One region of the Buttiauxella ferragutiae genome, then DNA from elsewhere that is predicted to be linked to it. Evidence: riboswitches for the same ligand, from Rfam matches in the RefSeq annotation. Region 1 holds a riboswitch; each other region holds the start of a gene.
What was found. Region 1 has a riboswitch for thiamine pyrophosphate ahead of thiM (hydroxyethylthiazole kinase). Riboswitches for the same ligand answer to the same signal wherever they lie in the genome.

Region 1 (5,180 bases):
CAGGAATAGTTATAATTGTTAATTACTTGCTCTGATTTAACAAAATTAATACATTAAAAATAGGCAATTTCCTATGTTTCGCTCGAAAGTGCTTTCTTTAGCACTTCTGTTTGTTTCAACTCAATGGCGGGAGACATTTTATTCAGCAGATGTATCAGAGATTTATTGTTCTCAAGATCAAGGCGAGCGGCAATACGTCCAAGGGTATAAACGACGTAGTGATAGGGCTTGTTTAATTTAACGGCAATTGCTTTCAGCGATTCTCCTTGCGCCACCCCCAACAGAATATTCCACTCCCGATTAGAGAACAGTGTCGAAGAGGATAAATCCGATGAGGAAGATAGCTCCTGCAGGCTTTGTTGCTGTGTCAATCGGTTGACCAGATTGGTGATTTCCTGCCAGCGTTCCACGACAGGAAAGCGTGACGCAGCATTAATCAGCTTCACGGCGCTTACGCAGCGGCAGGCTGTTAATTGCGTTATGTTGAGTTGCGGCCAGGTTTTTTGCCATTGCCGTATCGTATTCAACATATCAAGGGGCGCTTCATTAACACCATCAAGATCGAGGAAAATGCGTGGCAGGGGAATTTGTTCAAGCCACGCCTCAACTTCCTTTAGAGAAGCGCAGACCTGCGTATGTTGAGACTTGAAAAAGTGTTGCGTCAGCGCCAGGGCAAGCCAGGAATCGGTTGTCACCAGGATAAGATCAAGTGGTTGCGCAAGGGGTTCTGCGTGATTTTTTTGTTGCAGGTATTCCAGGCGGTCAAAGACAATCAGTGTTGTACTGCTATAGAGATTGGCCATGCTGCCATTTCTGATACGACGATATCTGCGTTTGCGTGCGGCTATGTACAAATGCTTAGCCATCCACTGCGCGAACTGAGGGCGTGTTCGCTCTGATTTGGACCAGCGTCACTGTTGAAGCAGATGTCATTTCCATATTTTTCGCTGACAGTATGAGTTAATACTGAGATTGCATCGCTAAAATTAATCAGAAGCTAAATGATTTAGACTTCTGATTATATCGTTACAATGTATTCTGTCAGAAAATAAAAATATAATATATTAGGCATGCCTTAAGAGCATGTAAGTAGTTTCTTAAAGAGATAATAACATTTGTGGGTGTTAAATGATAAGGAACGCTAACTAGTCGTTGCGGCGCAAAAATATTGGCTAATGAATTAAAGAAAGAAGATGGATTTTTATAAAGTTCATCAACTCATACTGGTCCCGGATTTTCAGTTTTTTCATTATCACTTTACGATATATTCTTGCAGTATCTTCCTCTATCTGCATTAGATGGGCCGCATCCTGTAGCGAATGTCCCCGGGCGATGTAGATAAGTAACTGCCGTTCAGCACTGGTGAAATTGCATGTGGTGCAGTAGTAGCAAATCCTGGCAGACACCGCCGTGGTGTTGTTTCTGCGCCAGCCAGTCTCCGTCCAGTGGGCTATTTTACGGGTGACTTCATCAACCTCATCTTCGCGAAAGATAACTGGAAGCATATACAGGCATGGGCGGAACATGAGGCTTTGGTGTTCTTTATGTCGGCAAATAAGAATAACTCGTTGGGATTTTGTCGCATTGGGAATTTCAAAACAGTCAGCAGTAAACCAATTATCAGCCAGTGACATAAAAACAATATCGGCAGTACTATGTTCTTCGCCGGGTAAAAAATAAAAATCTTCATTTCGCTGGCGGTAAATTTTTTCAATGATAATTTTTAGACCATGAGCAAAATGACTATTATTTTCCCGTATCGCAATTGTAAGCATGGGGTTTCTCGGTGAGTAATAGAACGGATAACGATCGTAATGAAATAAATACTGAAATTAAATAACCTGAAACTTAATTGACAACTCGCTCGGGATGAGACATTGCCAGGGGATTTCCTGGTGGTTGGTAGCCAAGTGAAGAAATGGCGAGAATTAAAAAAATGAATCAACCCATTTAGCCCACAGTGATATCCCTGGTTTACAGCGCTGGCCACTCGCTTTATCCTGATGGGCGATTAATCACATATACGATTAATCAATGACTCGGGGTGCCCTTCTTTGTGAAGGCTGAGAAATACCCGTACCACCTGATCTGGATAATGCCAGCGTAGGGAAGTCAGATGCCTGTCCGGCATCCCTTCTTCACGCCGGACAGGAGCTTTATGATGCAGCCTGACCTGCTACCCGGCCACCGCGCCGTTTTGTCTTTACAGCAACTTCGCAACATTTCCCCGCTTGTTCACTGCATGACTAACGACGTCGTGCAGAGTTTTACCGCCAACGTTTTGCTGGCTATAGGTGCGGCTCCCGCCATGGTGATTGAAGCACAAGAAGCCGCTCAATTTAGCCCGGTTGCCGACGCGCTGCTGGTCAATATTGGCACGCTGACAGCCGATCGCCGTGATGCCATGCTTGCAGCCATTCATGCTGCAAATGAATCCGCCACACCCTGGGTGCTGGATCCGGTTGCCGTTGGCGGCCTGACGTTCCGTACTCAATTCGCCCATCAGGTGCTCGCGCTAAAACCTGCGGCCATTCGCGGGAATGCATCTGAAATCCTCGCACTGGCGGGGGAGCATTCTGGTGGAAGAGGCGTGGATAGCACCGATGATGCGTTTTCCGCACTACCTGCGGCGCAGGCGCTTGCTCGACTGACTGGCGCGATTGTCGCGGTGACGGGTGAGCGTGATTACATTACCGATGGTGAAAACAGCTGGAGCGTGTCGGGCGGCGGCATTTTGATGACGCGTGTGGTCGGCACCGGTTGTGCGCTTTCAGCGGTAGTTGCCGCCTGTTGCTCTTTGCCGGGCTCGCGGCTGGATAACGTCGCTGCGGCTTGCCAGTTTATGAAGTTTGCAGGTCAGCAGGCTATATCAGCCAGCCGTGGTCCCGGGAGTTTTATTCCGGCATTTCTCGACGCAATTTACGGGCTGAATGGGGAGGCGCTGGCATGAAAGGGTTAACACGTATCAATGCGCTGACCATTGCCGGAACCGACCCGAGCGGCGGCGCGGGTATTCAGGCCGACCTGAAAACTTTCTCGGCGTTGGGGGCATATGGCACCAGTGTGATTACCGCGTTAGTGGCGCAGAACACGCGTGGCGTGCAGTCGGTTTATCGTATTGAACCGGCCTTTGTTGCCGCGCAACTGGACTCCGTGCTCAGTGATGTGCGCATCGATACCATTAAAATCGGCATGTTAGCGGAAACCGATATTGTGGAAGCGGTGGCTGAACGGCTGGCGTTTTACCACGCACAAAATGTCGTGCTCGATACGGTGATGCTGGCGAAAAGTGGCGATCCTTTGCTTGCGCCCTCGGCGGTTGACAGTTTACGCCGTCGGCTTCTGCCGCAAGTGGCGCTGATTACGCCGAACCTGCCGGAAGCCGCCGCCTTGCTGGATGCCCCACACGCACGCAATGAACACGAAATGAAGCTACAGGGCGACGCATTGTTAGCTATGGGCTGTAAAGCGGTATTGATGAAAGGCGGACATCTTGACGATGCTGAAAGCCCGGATTGGCTATTTACCCGCGATGGCGCACAGCGCTTTACCGCGCCGCGCGTACAAACGCGCCATACTCATGGCACTGGCTGTACGCTTTCTGCGGCACTCGCCGCACTTTATCCACGCTATCACGACTGGCCGCAAACAATTCTGGCGGCGAAAACGTGGTTGTCTCAGGCTTTAGAGCAAGCAGATTCGCTGGAAGTGGGTAACGGAATTGGACCGGTGCATCATTTTCACCAATGGTGGTGATTGAGGTAATACCACTATAAGACCATTGAGTTATACTGGTTTCACCTTATCTTCCGGACATTTGCGCGACATGGAACAGGTTCACACTCAGCTCATTGAGCAACTTATCCAGCGGTTTTCGCAGGCTGATAACACGCCGCTGTATTTGAAATTCGCCGAAACGGTGAAGGCGGCAGTACGCAGCGGTATTTTGCCGCAGGGCAATATTTTGCCGGGCGAACGCGATCTCAGCCAGTTGACTGGCGTTTCGCGCATTACGGTGCGCAAAGCGATGCAGACGCTGGAAGACGACGGCGTGGTGACGCGATCCAGAGGTTACGGTACGCAAATTAACTCCACTTTTGAGTATTCGCTCAAAGAGGCGCGCGGGTTTTCTCAACAGGTGGTTTTGCGCGGTAAAAAGCCGAACACGCTGTGGGTCAATAAACGGGTGGTGAAATGCTCGCCGGAAGTGGCAGAACAATTAGCCGTGGCGGCAGATAGCGACGTGTTCTTGCTCAAACGTATTCGTTACGTTGATGAAGATGCGGTATCAGTGGAAGAATCGTACGTTCCTGCGGAGTTGATCGCCGACCCTGATGAAATCGGTGTTTCATTGTATGACTACTTTCGCAGCCAGAACATTATTCCTCAGCGCACCCGTAGCCGCGTCAGCGCCAGAATGCCGGACAGCGAATTCCAGTCGCACATCAAACTGGAAACGCCAGTGCCGGTTCTGGTTATCAAACAGGTTGCTTTTGACCCACAAAACCGGCCCATCGAGTACAGCATCAGCTACTGCCGCAGCGATCTATACGTTTTTGTTTGCGAGGAGTAGACCCATCATACTTCAAGCTGCATCTTTGTTGGCTGCGTTCTCTCACCCGAATCACTTAGTTTACTAAGCTCATCGGGACTCGCTCTCTTGCCGCCGCGATGCCGCTCGAATTATTTTGGGTATCGGTATAGTTGTTCCAGAAACGGCGCACAGTCGCCGCCCCGATGGCTGACAACATAAGACGCAACTGCATTTCCCAGACAAACGGCCTCTGCCAGACTCCATCCTGCAGCCAGCCCCGCTAACGTGCCGCCCGCATGGCTATCGCCCGCACCAATGGTATCAACCACTTGTGCCGGGAAAGGAGCCACCAGCGCGATGGCGTCGTGGGAGCCAAACCACGCGCCTTGTTTATCGAGCCGCACGATGAGCGGCGCGTCATAACGTTCAAGCCAGGCACGGCAAATCCCTTCTATATTGTCGCCAGCCACCTCCAGCCATTCGGCTGCAATCGCGGCCTCCTGGCGGTTAAGCGAAACAATCGGTTTGCAGGCCATAATCCGCGTCAGCAGCGGGGCGGGAATATCTGCAATGCGTGGGCCAAAATCGATAAATGCCGTGACGCCGTTCAGCGATTCAAGCCAGCTCACCAGCAGTTCCGCACATG
Region 2 (5,180 bases), 940 kb from region 1:
CAATCACCATCATGCGCCGTTTACCAAAACGCTTTACATAATAGCCCGCAAGGATCATCGCCGGGATCTCAAGCCCCGCCGCCGTCCCCATCAACAGCCCAGCCAGCGATTCGGGCAGGCCTAAATCACTGCTGATCCACAACGGCATGTCGATGATATACATGGTGTTGCAGGTCCACATCAGCATCGAAGCGATAAACAACAGACGGACGTTTTTATCTTTCCAGCCGCTGACCTGGGTAAGCGCCACATCTGCGGGCTGCTCAATCCTTGCGACCGAGGGTAATGCGAAGAAAATCAACGCCAGCGAGATAACAAATATCCCCGCGGCGATAAGAAACATAGTGGTGAAGCCGTAGTTTAATGCCAGCATAAACGATAGCGGCGGGCCAATAACCCAGGCAAGCGAGAGCTGCGCACGCATTATCGAGCTGAACATCACCACTTCACGCGCTGAGTTATCGGCATATTCACGGGCAAGGGCAAATATTTGCGGCATCGCGGTGTTGGCAATAGAGGCGAACATCACGCCAATGGTGATTAACGTCAGGTAATGACGGTTAAAAGCAAAAAGCACACAGTTTGCTACAGCCATCACGCAACAAACCATAATCAGTTTGCGACGATCGCCCCGGTTATCTGAACGCTTCGCCAACGCCAGACTGACGAGGATCCCGGCTATCGCATTGACGGTATAAAACAGGCCAACCCAGAATGGGCGCACTTCCACTTCGCGACTTAAAAACAGGCTAAGAGTGGGCGCCTGGAGTGCCCCCGCAATCCCCATCATGAAAGCCACAATCATAAATGCGGCGTACACCGGGTTAAGGCGTCGTCCTTTGGTCAGAAACCAAATCATGCAGAAAGATCCTTTTTACTTAAGCGGGTGATAAGTGTGCAAGGCCTCGACTATACCCTAAATAATTCGAGTTGCGAGAAGGCGGCACTGCGGCTCGAAGAATGACGGGTATAAAAAAGCCAGCAGTATTAATCTGCTGGCCAGGTGAAAACCACCAATTCTCAGTCACACTTGCTGTCAGCGATTTGGTGCTCTACGAACGCGGACTCCCACTGCATTAAGTTCTCAAGCATCTCCAGACGTTGCTCTGCTTTCAGGCGAGCCAGCCATCCAACAGAAACACTTTGGGTTGCGGCAAAATACTGTTGATAAAACTTAACCACTGGCGACCGTTTCATAAAAACCCCAAATAATTCAAGTTGTGGGAAGGCGGCAAACGCGTGAGTCCCCAGGAGCATAGATAACTATGTGACTGGGGTGAACGCGAGTAGCCAACGCACCAACGACTTGAAGTATGACGGGGTTGTACCTCCTCGCTTTCAACGTTGATGATTATTGGCGTAATATGAGGAAAGTTAAATTGATGAGTTTCTGCCGGGAGTTCCTCTTTTATGTCGTCTGGTCGTCTGCAACAACAGTTCATCCGTTTGTGGCAAAACTTTGAAGGTAAGCCGCAAGAAACGACGTTGAATGATTTGGCCGATTTGCTGAATTGCTCCCGCCGCCATATGCGTACATTGCTTAGCGCGATGCAGGAAAAGGGCTGGCTGAGCTGGAAAGCGGAAGTCGGACGCGGCAAGCGTTCACAGCTTGAGTTCTTGTATACCGGCCTTGCACTCCAGCAACAGCGCGCCGAAGACCTTCTTGAGCAGGACAGGATTGACCAACTGGTGCAGATAGTCGGCGATAAAGCTGCCGTGCGCCAAATGCTGATTTCTCACCTTGGGCGCAGCTTCCGGCAAGGGCGGCATATTCTGCGCGTTCTCTACTATCGCCCGCTGCTCAATCTGTTGCCCGGCTCCGCTTTGCGCCGTTCAGAAACGCATATTGCCCGGCAAATTTTCAGCGGACTGATCCGTATAAATGAGGAAAATGGGGAACTGGAAGCGGATATTGCGCACCACTGGCAACAAATATCCCCATTACACTGGCGTTTTTATCTGCGCCCCGGCATTCATTTTCACCATGGCCGTGAGCTGGATATGCTGGATGTGACGACGTCCCTACAACGCATCAGCTCTTTGCCGCTGTATTCGCATATCACGGAAATTACTTCTCCGACAGCCTGGACGCTGGATATTAAGCTCTCACAGCCCGATAACTGGCTGCCGTGGTTGCTGGGTAGCGTTAACGCGATGATCCTGCCACGCGAATGGCAAACCTTAAGCCATTTTTCCCGCCAGCCAGTCGGCACCGGTCCCTATTCGGTGGTGCGCAATAATACTAACCAGCTGAAAATTCAGGCCTATGACGATTACTTTGGTTATCGCGCATTGATTGACGAAGTGAATTTCTGGGTGCTGCCGGACATTGGCGAAGAGGTCAGCTGTGCGGTGCAATTATCGGGAATGCCCGACAGCGAGAAAGCCGTCGAAAGCCGCCTTGAAGAAGGCTGCTACTACATTTTATTTGATAACCGCTCAAGCGCCGGCAGCAATAAAGAAGTGCGCCGCTGGCTCAGTCATGTGCTGGCACCGATTCATCTGCTGTATAGCGCGGGCGAGCAAAACCAGCAGTACTGGTTCCCGGCTTACGGACTGCTGCCACGCTGGCACCACACGCATCCACAACCAGCCGTCGAAAAACCGGCCGGGCTGGAATCCGTGACGCTGACGTTTTATCGCGATCACGTCGAACATCGGGTAATCAGCAAAGTGATGGAAGAATTGCTGGCACGTGTTGGCGTAAAACTGGTGGTTCAAGAAGTCAGTTATGAAGAGTGGCATCAGGGCGATGCTGTCAGCGATATCTGGCTCAATAGCGCGAATTTCACCCTGCCGTTAGAGTTTTCGCTTTACTCGCATCTTTATGAAGTGCCGCTGATTCAAAAGTGCATTGCTATCGACTGGGAAACGGATACCCGCAACTGGCATAACGGCGAGCTTTCTCTGCCTGAGTGGTGCCAGAACCTGGTTGAAAACAATGATATTTTACCGTTAATCCACCACTGGCTACGCATCGAAGGGCAACGCAGTATGCGTGGTGTGCGTATGAACACACTGGGATGGTTTGACTTTAAATCGGCGTGGTTTGCCCCACCGGAGCCAACCCCCCTGCGGCTTGAAATATGACGGGTATAATGCTTTCGAATCATTCACAAAGTTATTACAATGCACGCGTTCTCAACGGGGTGCTAAGGCGAAAGTCTGGCTGAGATAATACCCGTCGAACCTGATCCGGATAACGCCGGCGAAGGGATTTGAGGCTCTATTCTCAAATGTCCTTTGCCACCCCTAATTCTAAGAGGTGCAAAGTGTTCAAAAAATTCCTGCCGTTGCTGGCACTGATCGCCGCCCCCGTTTTTGCCAAACCCCTGCTGACTGTTTATACCTACGACTCCTTTGCTGCCGACTGGGGGCCAGGGCCTGCGGTGAAAAAAGCCTTTGAGGCTGACTGTAATTGCCAGCTGAAATTCGTGGCGCTGGAAGATGGCGTTTCGCTGCTCAACCGCCTGCGGATGGAAGGTAAAAACAGCAAAGCTGACGTGGTTCTGGGACTGGATAACAACCTTCTGGAAGCTGCCGCGCAGACTAAATTATTTGCGCCGAGCAAAACAGACATTAGCGCGTTGAAGATCCCAGGCGGCTGGACAAACGACACTTTCGTTCCCTTCGATTACGGCTATTTCGCTTTCGTCTACGATAAAAACAAACTGAAAAACCCACCGAAAAGCCTGAAAGAACTGGTCGAAAGTGACCAACAATGGAAAGTGATTTATCAGGACCCGCGCACCAGCACACCAGGCCTGGGCCTGCTGCTGTGGATGCAGAAAGTGTATGGCGATAAAACGCCTGAAGCCTGGGCAAAGCTTGCGAAGAAAACGGTCACCGTCACCAAAGGCTGGTCCGAGGCTTATGGCCTGTTCCTGAAAGGTGAAGGCGATTTAGTGATGAGCTACACCACCTCTCCGGCTTATCACATTATTGAAGAGAAAAAAGATAACTATGCTGCGGCTAATTTTAGCGAAGGGCATTATTTACAGGTGGAAGTGGCCGGACGCCTGGCATCCAGCAAGCAGCCTGAACTGGCTGAAAAATTCATGAAATTTATCACTTCACCGGGCTTCCAGAACACTGTGGCCACCGGCAACTGGATGTATCCGGTGACCGATGTGAAATTGCCTGAAGGATTTAACGGGCTGGTCAAACCGAACAACACGCTGGAATACAGCGCCGCAGAAGTGTCTAAACAACGCGCCAACTGGATTAGCGAATGGCAACGCGCCGTCAGTCGCTAATTCCCGGCTGGCTGATTCCAGGGCTATGTGCCGCCACACTGGTGGTAGCCGTAGCCCTGGCGGCTTTTATGGCGTTGTGGTTTAACGCGCCACAAACCGATATCCGTGCGCTGGTGCAGGATAGCTATTTGTGGCACGTGCTGCGTTTCTCTTTCTGGCAGGCGTTTCTCTCAGCAAGCCTTTCCGTGTTCCCGGCTATTTTCCTCGCTCGCGCCCTGTATCGCCGCCGCTTCCCCGGGCGCGTTGCGCTGTTACGCCTGTGCGCAATGACGCTGGTTCTGCCCGTGTTGGTGGCGGTATTCGGGATTCTGACAGTGTATGGGCGCGAAGGCTGGCTGGCCGTGTTGTGCGCAAGGCTTGGCATCGAATGGAGTTTCTCGCCTTACGGCCTGAAGGGCATTCTACTGGCCCACGTCTTTTTCAACTTACCGATGGCGACACGCCTGCTGCTACAGGCACTGGAAAATATCCCCAACGAACAACGCCAGGTTGCTGCGCAACTGGGCATGCAAGGCTGGAATTTCTTCCGTTTTGTCGAGTGGCCGTGGTTGCGCCGCCAAATTCTGCCCGCTGCGGCACTGATTTTTATGCTCTGTTTCGCAAGCTTTGCCACCGTGCTATCGCTGGGTGGCGGCCCGCAGGCGACCACTATCGAGCTGGCTATCTTCCAGGCGCTGAGTTACGACTACGACCCCGCACGGGCGGCTCTGCTCGCCATGGTGCAGATGGTTTGCTGTTTGGGTCTGGTGCTGATGAGCCAGCGGCTGAGCAGAGCCATTTCAGCCGGCGTCAGCCAAATGCAAAGCTGGCGTGATCCGCAAGATAACCTGCGCCGCAAACTGTGCGACGGGCTACTCATCACCCTTGCTCTCTTGCTGTTATTACCGCCGCTGCTGGCAGTAATCATTGATGGCATCAATAGTG
Region 3 (5,180 bases), 2.0 Mb from region 1:
GCATTGTATCGGCTCGTCGTTAAACTGAATGTGCATCTTGCCCTCCGCATACCGGGCAGCCCGCCGCTTTCTGCATAGCGAGGGTGCGCCAGCTATGTTGACGGCCGTCGAACAGGCGCAAAGAACCGCTGGCCGGGAGCATTCCGCTCAGTAGTTTTATCGCTTCCAGTGCCTGCAATGTTCCCATTACACCCACCACCGGGCCGATGATTCCTGCGGTGCGGCAATTACGTTCCGGCTCGTGTTCATCCGGCCACACACAGCGATAACAGCCATTTTCCCACGGCGGTGTCAGCACCATCAGTTGCCCGCCAAAACCGACTGCGCTGGCGGAAATCAGCGGCTTGCTATGCGTAACGCACGCCGCGTTAATAGCATGACGCGTTGCCAGGTTGTCGCTGCAATCCAGTACTAAATCGGCGTTTTTTACCGTCTGCCTGAGTAATTTTCCCGCCAGCCGTTCACTAATAACCTGAAGTTCGATATCAGGATTAAGTTGCTGTAGATGGCGTTGGGCGACCAGGGATTTTGGTTGGTCTAGATCGTTTGAAGTGAACAAAATCTGGCGCTGAAGATTGCTAATATGCACAAGGTCATCGTCAGCCAGAATCAGCGTACCAACGCCCGCCGCAGCCAGATACAGCGCGGCTGGCGAACCTAGTCCGCCAAGCCCGACGATTAACACTTTGCTGGCGAGCAGTTTTTGCTGCCCTTCAATGGCGATGTCTTCCAGCAGCATCTGGCGGCTGTAACGCATGAAATCGGCATCATTCATCGCCGGCTCCCACAAGCTCCAGTAGCTGTGCGGTTGCCGCTCGCCAGTCTGGAGCCAGAGTAATTGCGCTCACCACCGCGACACTTCCAACGCCCGTGGCGAGTACCGCCGGAACGCGTTCAATACTTATCCCACCGATGGCGACAGTCGGGTAATCGCCCAACGTTTTGATATGCGCTGCGAGTTGCGAAAGCCCTTGCGGGGCCGACGGCATCTGCTTGGTGTTGGTAGGGAAAACATGCCCCAGCGCAATGTAAGAGGGGCGCGCCGACAGGGCGCGATCCATTTCCATATTGTCATGCGTGGAAAGCCCGAGGCGCAGGCCCGCATCGCGAATGGCATCCAGATTGGCAACGTCCATATCTTCCTGGCCCAGATGTACGCCGTAAGCGCGATGCTTGATTGCCAGTTGCCAGTAATCGTTGATGAACAGACGAGCTTTGGAGCTATGGGCGAGTTTGATTGCCGCAACAATATCGGCTTCAACCTCATCGTCACGCTTATCTTTGATACGCAACTGAATAGTGCGCACGCCTGCTTCTAGCAAACGGGCAATCCATTCAACGCTATCTACTACCGGATACAAGCCCAGCCGTCGTGGGACAGGGGGGAATGCGGATTGATTTATCACACTTCCTCCTGACGCAGATAAATTTCGCCACCTTTCGCACGGAAAGATTGCGACATGTCTTCCATACCAACTTCAATGGCTTGTTTGGCGGCGAAATCGCGGACTTCCTGGGAGATTTTCATTGAGCAGAACTTTGGCCCGCACATCGAACAGAAGTGCGCAACTTTGCCGGATTCCTGCGGCAACGTTTCATCGTGATAAGCGCGCGCGGTGAACGGGTCTAACGCGAGATTAAACTGGTCTTCCCAACGGAATTCGAAGCGCGCTTTTGACATGGCGTTGTCGCGGATTTGTGCGCCAGGGTGGCCTTTTGCCAGGTCTGCGGCATGTGCCGCAATCTTGTAAGTAATCAGCCCTTGTTTCACATCTTCTTTGTTTGGCAGGCCGAGATGCTCTTTTGGCGTGACATAACACAGCATCGCGCAACCAAACCAGCCGATCATCGCAGCACCAATGCCTGAAGTGAAATGGTCGTAACCTGGTGCGATGTCTGTGGTTAACGGCCCGAGGGTATAGAATGGTGCTTCGTGGCAATGCTCCAGTTCTTCGGTCATGTTGCGGCGGATCATCTGCATCGGCACATGTCCTGGGCCTTCAATCATCACCTGTACGTCATATTCCCAGGCGATTTTGGTTAACTCGCCCAGCGTGTGGAGTTCAGAGAATTGAGCTTCATCGTTGGCATCCTGAATAGAGCCGGGGCGCAGGCCGTCGCCTAAAGAGAGTGAAACGTCGTAAGCCGCGCAGATTTCACAGATTTCGCGGAAGTGTTCATACAGGAAGTTTTCCTGATGATGCGACAGGCACCATTTCGCCATTATTGAGCCGCCGCGCGAGACAATGCCAGTGAGGCGTTTCGCGGTCATTGGCACGTAGCGCAGCAGCACACCAGCGTGAATCGTGAAGTAGTCCACACCTTGCTCGGCTTGTTCCAGCAGTGTGTCGCGGAACATTTCCCAGGTCAGGTCTTCAGCGATGCCATTTACTTTTTCCAGCGCCTGATAGATAGGCACGGTGCCGATTGGCACTGGGCTGTTACGTAAAATCCATTCGCGGGTTTCGTGGATATAGCGGCCAGTGGAGAGGTCCATTACCGTGTCTGCGCCCCAACGCGTTGACCACACCAGTTTTTCTACTTCTTCTTCAATGGACGATGTGACCGCCGAGTTACCGATATTGGCATTCACTTTAACGAGGAAATTACGCCCGATAATCATCGGTTCGGATTCAGGATGGTTAATGTTGGCTGGGATAATGGCGCGGCCAGCCGCGACTTCTTCGCGCACAAATTCAGGCGTGATATTTTCCGGCAGCCGGGCACCAAAGCCCTGGCCTGGATGCTGGTGGCGTAACACTTCATCCCGAATGCGTTCCCGGCCCATATTTTCACGGATCGCGATGAACTCCATTTCCGGCGTCACGATTCCCTGGCGTGCATAGTGCAGTTGCGTGACGGTTTTCCCGGCTTTAGCGCGCTGAGGCGTGAGTTGTGTTTCAAAACGCAATTCGTCCAGACCGTCATCAGCAAGGCGCTCTTTGGTGTAGACAGAGCTGCGGTCGGTCAGGATTTCGCAATCATTACGTTCGGCAATCCAGTTTTCCCGTAGTGGCGACAACCCGCGCAGCACATCAATGTTGATAGCCGGGTCGCCGTAGGCGCCAGACGTGTCATACACCGGAATGGCATCGTTAGGGATGAATTGCGGCTTTTCTTTGCTGCCACCCGTGGTGGTTGGGCTTAGTTGGATTTCACGCATTGGCACGCGAATATCATCACGCGAACCAGTGAGGTAAATACGCTGAGAGTTAGGGAAAGCGGTGCCTTCCAGGGTATTGATAAAATGTTGGGCAGCAGCGCGCTGTTCGCGGCGGTTTGATTTTTTTTCAGTAATAGACATAGCTCATTCCAGTGGTTATCAGGAAGTGGCTTGTCAGAACAACGGAGGAGTAATGAATGTGGACCGCCCGAACACGGGGGAACCCAAAAGCAGAATTACTCTTGTTCCCTTCGCAGGTATTAGCCTGATCAGGTTCCGCGGATCCCGAATTAACGGTCTCAGCCGGTGCTTGACGCACTCGGCACTCCGACAAGAAGAAACCCGTATTACTACGGGTCGCTATGTAAACTACTCGTTAACAACGCAGAACTCAAGCAGGGCGTGCCAGCCCGCCGCTCTCATTAGCACTGTTATCTAAATCGTGGTTGGATGCTAACAGAATGAGCTTATCTTCCAGCGAAAAACGTGATTCCAGCGCTTCACCGATACCGGACAACGCTTTCTGGAACTCAATGTAGTTATCATCATCGATCGCGCTCTCGAGATGCGAATCGTAGAAATCCATGATGTGCTGGGTATTGGCTTCAATCTGAGAGTAGAGGTGAGTGGCGGCTAAATGTGGGTTACTGCCTTCCATTTCACTGATAATACGTTCATAAATATTGAAATGGCCGGATGAAAGATAATCCACCAGGTTGTGGCAAAAAGTATCCAGAGCCTTTTCATCGAGCGCAGTATGGGATTCCTTGTTAGGCTTTATCCCAACCATATTGTAGTAAGCCACCAATAATTGTTTGCGGGCATGAAGCCATTGGTCGATTAACGCATTACTACCACCAACGCGCTCAGTCAGATTTTCTAACTGGTTAAGCATGATTGACTCCGTGAGTAAAATGTAGCGCAAACGTACCCAAAATAGTTATGACTATTTGTTTATACCAGCGAACTCGGGGATGTGCACCAGGTTATGGAACGTGTAATTCAAAAGTTAGATCAAGGCTGGTTTATCGTCAGTCATGAGCAAAAATTGTGGTTACCAAAAGGTGAACTACCTCACGGAGCAGCGCAAGAATTCCAGCTTGATGGTGCGATGGGGATGCCCATCGGTGAGTGGGAAAATGAGCCGGTATGGCTGGTGCGGCAAAATCGCCGTGCGGATATGGGCTCTGTTCGTCAGGTCATTGACCAGGATGTGGGGTTGTTCCAGCTCGCCGGGCGTGGTGTGCAACTGGCGGAGTTCTATCGCTCGCACAAATTCTGCGGTTATTGCGGCCATGAGATGCACGTCAGCAAAACCGAATGGGCGATGCTGTGCAGCCATTGCCGCGAACGCTACTACCCGCAAATCTCACCGTGCATCATTGTGGCTATTCGCCGCGATGACCATATCCTGCTTGCCCAACACACGCGCCATCGCAACGGGATTTACACGGTATTGGCTGGGTTTGTTGAAGTCGGGGAAACCCTTGAACAAGCGGTGACACGGGAAGTCATGGAAGAAAGCAGTATCCGCGTGAAGAATTTACGCTATGTGACGTCGCAGCCGTGGCCGTTCCCGCAATCGCTGATGACCGCATTCATGGCGGAATATCACAGCGGTGAGATTGAAATCGACCCGAAAGAGTTACTTGATGCAGGTTGGTATCGCTACGATCAATTGCCATTATTGCCTCCGCCAGGCACGGTGGCGCGCCGTTTGATTGAAGATACTGTCGCCCTGTGTCGCGCGGAATATGAGTGATAAACTGGCGGCATACAGCCAAAGGAAATTAAACATGACTGAACTGAAGAACGATCGTTACCTACGGGCGCTGCAACGCCAGCCTGTAGATACCACGCCAGTATGGATGATGAGGCAGGCGGGTCGTTACTTGCCAGAATATAAAGCGACGCGTGCCCAGGCCGGCGATTTTATGTCACTGTGCAAAAACGCTGAGTTGGCTTGCGAAGTGACTCTGCAACCGCTGCGTCGCTACAAGCTTGATGCAGCGATCCT

Region 2: linked by a shared signal. The riboswitch ahead of thiB (thiamine ABC transporter substrate binding subunit) and the one ahead of thiM (hydroxyethylthiazole kinase) in region 1 are both predicted to bind thiamine pyrophosphate.
Region 3: linked by a shared signal. The riboswitch ahead of thiC (phosphomethylpyrimidine synthase ThiC) and the one ahead of thiM (hydroxyethylthiazole kinase) in region 1 are both predicted to bind thiamine pyrophosphate.

Annotation. Positions count from the first base shown of each region.
Region 1 covers NZ_CP093332.1:1,705,807-1,710,986, forward strand. The annotation lists gene MNO13_RS07745 (helix-turn-helix transcriptional regulator) at 72-803, opposite strand; gene MNO13_RS07750 (LuxR C-terminal-related transcriptional regulator) at 1,173-1,775, opposite strand; TPP riboswitch at 2,031-2,127, shown strand; gene thiM (hydroxyethylthiazole kinase) at 2,162-2,950, shown strand; gene thiD (bifunctional hydroxymethylpyrimidine kinase/phosphomethylpyrimidine kinase) at 2,947-3,756, shown strand; gene MNO13_RS07765 (GntR family transcriptional regulator) at 3,827-4,573, shown strand; gene MNO13_RS07770 (PfkB family carbohydrate kinase) at 4,684-5,180, opposite strand, start outside.
Region 2 covers NZ_CP093332.1:764,397-769,576, reverse strand. The annotation lists gene MNO13_RS03555 (sugar efflux transporter) at 1-859, opposite strand, end outside; gene sgrT (glucose uptake inhibitor SgrT) at 1,021-1,197, opposite strand; gene sgrR (HTH-type transcriptional regulator SgrR) at 1,411-3,090, shown strand; TPP riboswitch at 3,136-3,235, shown strand; gene thiB (thiamine ABC transporter substrate binding subunit) at 3,273-4,256, shown strand; gene thiP (thiamine/thiamine pyrophosphate ABC transporter permease ThiP) at 4,232-5,180, shown strand, end outside.
Region 3 covers NZ_CP093332.1:5,019,213-5,024,392, reverse strand. The annotation lists gene thiS (sulfur carrier protein ThiS) at 1-36, opposite strand, end outside; gene MNO13_RS23085 (HesA/MoeB/ThiF family protein) at 20-775, opposite strand; gene thiE (thiamine phosphate synthase) at 768-1,403, opposite strand; gene thiC (phosphomethylpyrimidine synthase ThiC) at 1,403-3,304, opposite strand; TPP riboswitch at 3,393-3,503, opposite strand; gene rsd (sigma D regulator) at 3,555-4,058, opposite strand; gene nudC (NAD(+) diphosphatase) at 4,152-4,925, shown strand; gene hemE (uroporphyrinogen decarboxylase) at 4,960-5,180, shown strand, end outside.